3 regions of the Paenibacillus sp. FSL W7-1332 genome follow, and region 3 is predicted to be linked to each of the others. Evidence: riboswitches for the same ligand, from Rfam matches in the RefSeq annotation. Region 3 holds a riboswitch; each other region holds the start of a gene.

Region 1 (2,269 bases), 1.8 Mb from region 3:
CCCATGCTTCTATCAAAATGCATGCCAATAATGGACTTCACGAGCCATCATCTTCAAGACCTGTTACGGGCGCACGATTCATTGGTGTCTGTATTTTCCTTCAGAACCCAGCGGGCTTCCTGCATTATATCGGCCAAAACTATACAATTTCTATACAAGCGAAATAAGCCTTGGACATAATCGTCCAAAGCTTAATTTTATTGTTACGCATTAATTAGTAGTATTTGGATGCTGAATAGCTGGAGGCATCTTTAATCATTTTGTATCCGGCTCCTTTGCTTTTCCAGCTTGCATCGACGGTTGTGTCAATGGTTACCCACTGCCCGTTCAAATATACTTCATTCCAGGCGTGGTAGACATCGACGTATTCCGAGGTTCCCATGACAAGCTTTGCCGGAATATCGAGGCTTCGGAGCATGGAAGCGAACAGGGAGGCGTAATCGTAGCACATTCCCTTTTGTCCAGCGATCGTGCGGTTGCTATCGGGAAGGTAATCCGTCAGCTTGCTGGATGCCAGAGCGTTGTCGTACCGAACCGTACCGACGATATATTCGTAGACAGCCTGTACTTTTTCCTTGTCGGAGTGAGCAGTGCGGGTTAGCTTTTTCGCAAGCTGAGCAGCCTTGCCCTCTTCGCTCCAATCGACATTTTGTACAGAGTTCAAAAACACTTGGCTGCTGTTCGTCAGTTGAAGTTTAACTGCCGCTTCCTGTACGATCTTGTATTTGCTGCCGCTGACTTGTTCCAGCACGGAAATCTTGTAGTTCCCGTTGCCCATCTGCAGTGGAAAAACTTCCTGCTGCTTTGCCCTCGAAAGCCCATATGTATATTGATCCTGACCTTTTCCGATCATGAGCTTCGTTTTGGTGCCTGCTTTCACGTCATATCGAATGACGATTGCTCCACGATCCAGTTCCTCCAAGCCCAGCCAATCTTCAGATGGTGCAGCTTGTACAACCGGAGCCCATATCAGTAACGCAAAAAGTCCAATTATCGCGAACATTGCGTTGCGCATGCTGTAACTCCCCTTCGGTGGCCAGGCTGCCATTTGACATTTCGTCAAGAAGGCCCTGTAGCTTTGCGTCCTAGTCTTTCGACAAGTTTGCCATTATCGTATTAGAGTTTCACAGGATTCAGTGGATGTTTGTCCAAAAAAACAAAAAAAGCGTCTTCGTTCGGTAGCTGGCTGTCATTGACGTTTCGTCAAGAAGACCCTGTAGCTTTGCGTCCTTGCCTTTCGACAAGTTTGCCGTTATCGTGAGTAGCTTTTGTGAATACATCATATCAAATATATCCATTTCTATCAATAAAAAAATTAAAATTTGGAATATTGTCTTAGGTCCCACAGAGCGTCTAACCTTGAACGTTTGGCTCTTGTTAATTAACCGAACAATAGAGCAATAAATCTTTCGAATCTAACGTTTGTTGACTATAGTATCAAGTTTGTTATCTGGAAGCATCGAATCTTCCTCTTATACAATAAAACTAACAAGTGCACGACAAGCGAGATAACACCGTAAGGAGTGACAGACATGAGCTCACAAGCCGAACCCAAAAAACGAAAGCGCTTACGAATACGCTGGCACAAGCAGGATACGGAGCTAACCCTCTTGGCGCTGCCGACCACGATTTGGTACATCCTGTTTAGTTTCTTGCCGATGTTCGGGATCATTATCGCCTTTAAAAATTTCAGGATTAGCGGCGGATTTTTGAGCAATGTGTTTAACAGTCCTTGGATCGGCCTCAAAAACTTCGAGTTCCTATTCAAGTCGAATGACGCCTGGATCATCATTCGAAACACGATCGGATACAACATTGTGTTTATTGTGCTGGGGATCGTTCTGCCCGTCCTATTCGCGATCATGATCGGCCTCCTCCACAGCCGCAAAGCCAGCAAAGTCTATCAGACGATGATGTTCCTCCCCTATTTCCTATCCTGGGTGGTCGTATCTGCGGTAGGCTGGGCATTCTTAAGCTTCGACAAAGGAATTGTCAATCAAATGCTCGTCAGTATGGGCAGCGATCCTATTAACTGGTATATGGAGCCGCAATATTGGCCATTCTTCTTGATTCTCTTAAATGTCTGGAAGGGCCTGGGCTATGGTATGGTCATTTATTTGGCAACCATCACAAGCATCGACAGCACCTATTATGAAGCAGCTGTTATTGATGGCGCTTCGATTTGGCAGCAGACGAGATTCATAACATTGCCCATGCTCAAGCTGGTGATCGTCATGATGTTCATCCTGGCCGTAGGGCGCATATTTTA
Region 2 (2,269 bases), 1.8 Mb from region 3:
TTTGTCAAATGCTCGACGAGAAAACGGTTCTTGTAAGAAAAAATAGCTTACTGCATGTTGACGATATTGGGCAATAAACTGCTTCCAATCTTTTTTTGAAGAATGTCTGCGTATGCTGTCTAATCCATGATAAAGGGCATTAAATGCTTCAGAGAAAAGACCTTGATTAATCTTCGTCTCAACATCATCAAGTAAATGTTTTTTGTTAGTTTTGTCCATACTCTAGATTTTCCTCCCAAGAAGACATCCCTACAGGCATAAATATGTAGAATAGGTTGCTGACGATATTTGGTGAGATAGTTTGCCTCTAATCTTCTGAAGACTACAATTAGACATTTTTATATTTTTTCACCACCTTTAGCAATATCACTCAAAACACAAAAACCCCCCGCCATGATTAAATAGACTGGGGTCCCGTCGTATTCGGCAACTGGCTGGCATAGTGTTTATATCCACCTTAGTCCCCGTAGCTTTACGTCGCCACCTTTCGATGGGTTTGCTATTGTCGTACGAAGTATGAAATTGTCAAAATGTTCATTAATCCTTCAACGACAACTTACTTTAAAGTATAAAATTCGACTTAAACAAAAAAAATACCCAAAATTGGGTAGTTTATACTTATGTATTTTAATTTAAATTTTAAGTAAATTTCCTAAGGAATGCTCCTTTATGATTAACGCTCGTCTTTGCGTATATCTTTTTAATAAAAGTACGGACCGTGCTTTGACTAATCCCATAAATGCCCGCAATTTCAGGTACGTTTTTATTTTCCAGCCATCCATAAGCTATCTCTTTCTCACGATTTGTTAATTCATATTGGTCAAAGTGAGAATAAGTCAGCTCTTTTTGTAGAATGGGGTCCTTTTGAGGCAGTTTTTCTTCAATATTTTTAGCCAGGTGTTCAATGAGTGGTATGGCAAATGTAACCTCGTGTAAATAATGAAAACTCAGGCCAAGGTAGCCTATAATCACATTTTTTATTCGAATTGGCGTACATACACATGACAGCTCGGCAAACAATTGGTTGGTGTGCCGGGTACCAATTACGACAGAAACCGATTAATTTTCCATCGATAAAGAAATGGCATTGACCCCTGCGGTTTTCATCGCAAATGATGTGCCTTTTTTTATATTATTTCTTTCAAAATATCCTTTTAACAAATCCGTGCCGCAATAATCGATAACGGCACCATCCGTATCTGTTATAACAAATAAATAAGGTATGGACAGCAAATCGTTCATATTCCTGGTTTCCTCTTGCAGCAAATATAAAATTTCTTTCCGTTCAATCAACCTTCCTTTTATTTCAGACATACTGAGGATATTAGGAAAATGATCGTTTGCTTCCAGCAGTGTTCTACGGCCCATTATTTTCCCTTCTTCCTTTTAAGAATAAGTGATTAATAATGAAATCGATCTTCTAGTCATCTCCGCTTCTGAATTCGGTAGCTTATAAGCGAAAATAAACAATAAAAAACCACCATCCATTAAGATAACCATAGCAAAATAGGACGGAGGCTTCCGTCGTATTCGGCAACTGGCTGGCATCGCGGTCTTAGGCAGATCCGCATTAGCCCCTATAGCTTTGCGTCGCCACTTTTCAGTGGGTTTGCTATTATCGTACGAAACGATTCGATTGTGTGCCGAAAATTATATCTACGATTCACCTGCCTTTCAATATATTTAAAGTCCCTTTTCAGGTAGATAAGACTGTTAAGACTAGTACAGGTCCCCCTTTCATAAAATTTAATAAACAACACAAATAGCCTCCATCAGCTTAAAGACATAGGTGGAAAAACTAGTAAGAAGAGACGGAGGCTTCCGTCGTATTCGGCAGCTGGCTGGCATCACGGTCTTAAGCAGATCCACATTAGCCCCTGTAGCTTTGCGTCGCCGCTTTTCAGCGGGTTTGCTATTGTCGTACGAAGAGTATGAATTTGTCGAATATCCAAACATGTTATGACTTATTCAAACTATAACTTACATTGTTTTTCATTTAATATAGGTCGTACGACCCAAATTCCCATATTTTTGTTAGATTTGTAAATCACTCTTACACGTATACAGAATCACTTTTTGCGCCAAGCGGGTTGATAGACCGATTTCGGGGGAGGGAACTGGTGAATCCAGTTAATGATCCGGGTCGATATCCACTGGCATACAACTGCAAGGATAATAATTTTCCAATCGATCACATAGGCAGCGAAAGCGAATATGATTCCATTCATCCAGAACAATGAGGTGCCCGGGTTGATTCTTTTATACTTAT
Region 3 (2,269 bases):
TCTATGAGCTAACCTTGACTCAGAAGCAAATCGATATGGAGGGGGTCACCCAAGGCGTGGATGCAGAAGCCGCGCTTCCGTTCACATCTTCGGTCTTTGTCGGAACGGGGGAGCGGTGGATCACGACCACCTTCCTAACATTTATGGCGGTGAAGCTATGAGACTGCTTAAGCGGAACGACATTTATTATGCCGGGAAAGGTAAATAAAAGACCCGATTAAAGGAACCCCAGGTATTGGGCAGTTTAATGAAATGAGTCCGGTAATTATGCCGGGCTCATTTTCTTTATATGTCTGGTTCCGGTTCCAACTTCGTATTTTTTCGCTGATAGACCTCGTTATGAAGCGCAGGATCAAAACAGCAGTTGACATTTAAAGAAATTTTATCGGAATAGCAAACCCTTTTATATCACTGAAAAGGGTAATCTACTGGCATTACAACTTTGTTTTGTTAGTATTCATCTTTCAAGTCCCTGGCTTGTATAGTTTTTGTATAGAAGTGAATGATACAATTCGCGATGGTAGAGAACCCCCAGGTGAAGAGACTTTTTGCATACTTAAGACTCTATCTATAACAAGCTTATTATTCAGGATATGTTCAGATTTGCCACATATAATGTCAAAAGAAGCTACCAAAGCACTATATTAGACATAATTTGATAAAATACAACAAACATAAGACCTGAGCACCTTGTATTTTTATGAAAAAAGAATCAAAATTTAAGTAGTTTTTCTACCAAGTATTACATATAAAGCTCGTACGATAAGAGCAAACCTGTTGAAAAGCGGGGACGCAAAGCTATAGGGGCTAATGGTGCTATTGACCTATGCCAGCCAGTTGCCGAATACGATGGAAACCTCCGTCTATTGGCATTTGCTTTTTGGATGGAGGTTTTTAGTTATTCTATTGAAGGAGTCGAGTGCTGTGAAATAGCCGTAAGTCTATCGGTTTTTCTGAGTCGAATACGCAGCTCTTAAGACCCTGACATAGCAGTTGAAAAAGTAGTGAAAAAGAGGTGGAAATGGGCCGTCACTACGGTGAAAATGGAAAACTTCACACCAAGAAAGGAATGGATCTAAATGCTAAGCAACAACATTAATTTGCGGAAAATTGGAGTTATGTTTCTGATTTTTACCCTTGTCTTCACGGGCCTTGGGGTAAGCTCAGGAATGCCAGTCATTTATGCTGCTTCTTCGGAAGTTTATGTATCTAGCGGAGGCGATGATACCACAGGTGATGGATCCCAAAATAATCCTTATGCTACTTTGTACAAAGCCTATCAAGAGGTTCCTGACGGGGGAACGATATATGTCCTGAACAATATCGATTTGTCAATCAATGCTGACAAGAAGTATCTTCATCTTCACCAAAACAAGAGTGTTACGATTTCGACAGACCCTAATGCAGTAAATGCCGCTGTCATTCAGCGCGGCTCGGCAAAGGGTGCTGCAAGCGGTGAGCCGGGAGGAGATAGAGACACCCTTATTCATCTTGAGCAGGGCCAGCTTACACTAAGAAATATTATCATTGACGCCAGCTTCGGTGGAGGTACTTTCCAAGGCAGAATTATGAATGTCTATGGGGGGAGACTGATCATTGAAGAGGGTGCTATTTTACGTAACAGTCCTTCCGATTTTGGAGGGAGCGCAATCTATTTCGAAGGTAAAGGCACAACTAGAGCGGTTATAGAAATGAAAGGTGGAGAAATCACAAGTAATAAACATACGACTTCAGGCTCGAGTGCGGTCTTAATTGTTAAAAATGCAGAGTTCATTATGACCGGAGGTAAAATCACTGACAATAGGGGCGGAGGGGTTGAGCTCTCGTCGAGCAACGATAATCGATTCGTTCTTTCCGGTACAGCACACATCTCGGGGAATACAGGATCGAGCCCACAAACTGAGCGAAACCTTGTTTTGCTAGGCAATATGTTCCTTGCTCTAGACAATAATTTTACCGGAGAAGCAGGTATTACAGCCCATAATCGCATGACTGTGGGAAGTAAGTTTGGAGTGGCAGCCGGAGCCGGTTTGACGGGGTTGGAGAACCTTTTTTCCGATAACGGTCATCTTCTTGCAAGTTATGGTGTAGGCAATAATGATTTGGTATGGAAATCATTTAAGAACGAATTAAGCCAACCAAGTACCAATGGCGAGAAAACAGGGACGAATCCGACATTGAGCGGTGTAACAGAACCTTTTGCGAAAGTAACGATTAAGATCGTTAGTGCAGCAGACCCGACATTTATCATCACTGAGGAGAGGACTGC

Evidence for each region. Region 3 has a riboswitch for cyclic di-GMP ahead of MKX98_RS33570 (S-layer homology domain-containing protein). Riboswitches for the same ligand answer to the same signal wherever they lie in the genome.
Region 1: linked by a shared signal. The riboswitch ahead of MKX98_RS25485 (transglutaminase-like domain-containing protein) and the one ahead of MKX98_RS33570 (S-layer homology domain-containing protein) in region 3 are both predicted to bind cyclic di-GMP.
Region 2: linked by a shared signal. The riboswitch ahead of MKX98_RS25375 (hypothetical protein) and the one ahead of MKX98_RS33570 (S-layer homology domain-containing protein) in region 3 are both predicted to bind cyclic di-GMP.

The regions. Positions count from the first base shown of each region.
Region 1 is NZ_CP150209.1:5,654,521-5,656,789, forward strand. It holds gene MKX98_RS25480 (collagen binding domain-containing protein) at 1-23, opposite strand, end outside; gene MKX98_RS25485 (transglutaminase-like domain-containing protein) at 215-1,015, opposite strand; cyclic di-GMP riboswitch class I at 1,029-1,117, opposite strand; cyclic di-GMP riboswitch class I at 1,175-1,261, opposite strand; gene MKX98_RS25490 (ABC transporter permease subunit) at 1,533-2,269, shown strand, end outside.
Region 2 is NZ_CP150209.1:5,629,873-5,632,141, forward strand. It holds partial or broken gene MKX98_RS25365 (class I SAM-dependent methyltransferase) at 1-219, opposite strand, end outside; cyclic di-GMP riboswitch class I at 423-511, opposite strand; gene MKX98_RS25370 (LuxR C-terminal-related transcriptional regulator) at 640-972, opposite strand; gene MKX98_RS25375 (hypothetical protein) at 1,060-1,368, opposite strand; cyclic di-GMP riboswitch class I at 1,530-1,624, opposite strand; cyclic di-GMP riboswitch class I at 1,830-1,924, opposite strand; gene MKX98_RS25380 (YitT family protein) at 2,070-2,269, opposite strand, start outside.
Region 3 is NZ_CP150209.1:7,407,882-7,410,150, reverse strand. It holds gene MKX98_RS33575 (CehA/McbA family metallohydrolase) at 1-161, shown strand, start outside; cyclic di-GMP riboswitch class I at 758-845, shown strand; gene MKX98_RS33570 (S-layer homology domain-containing protein) at 1,080-2,269, shown strand, end outside.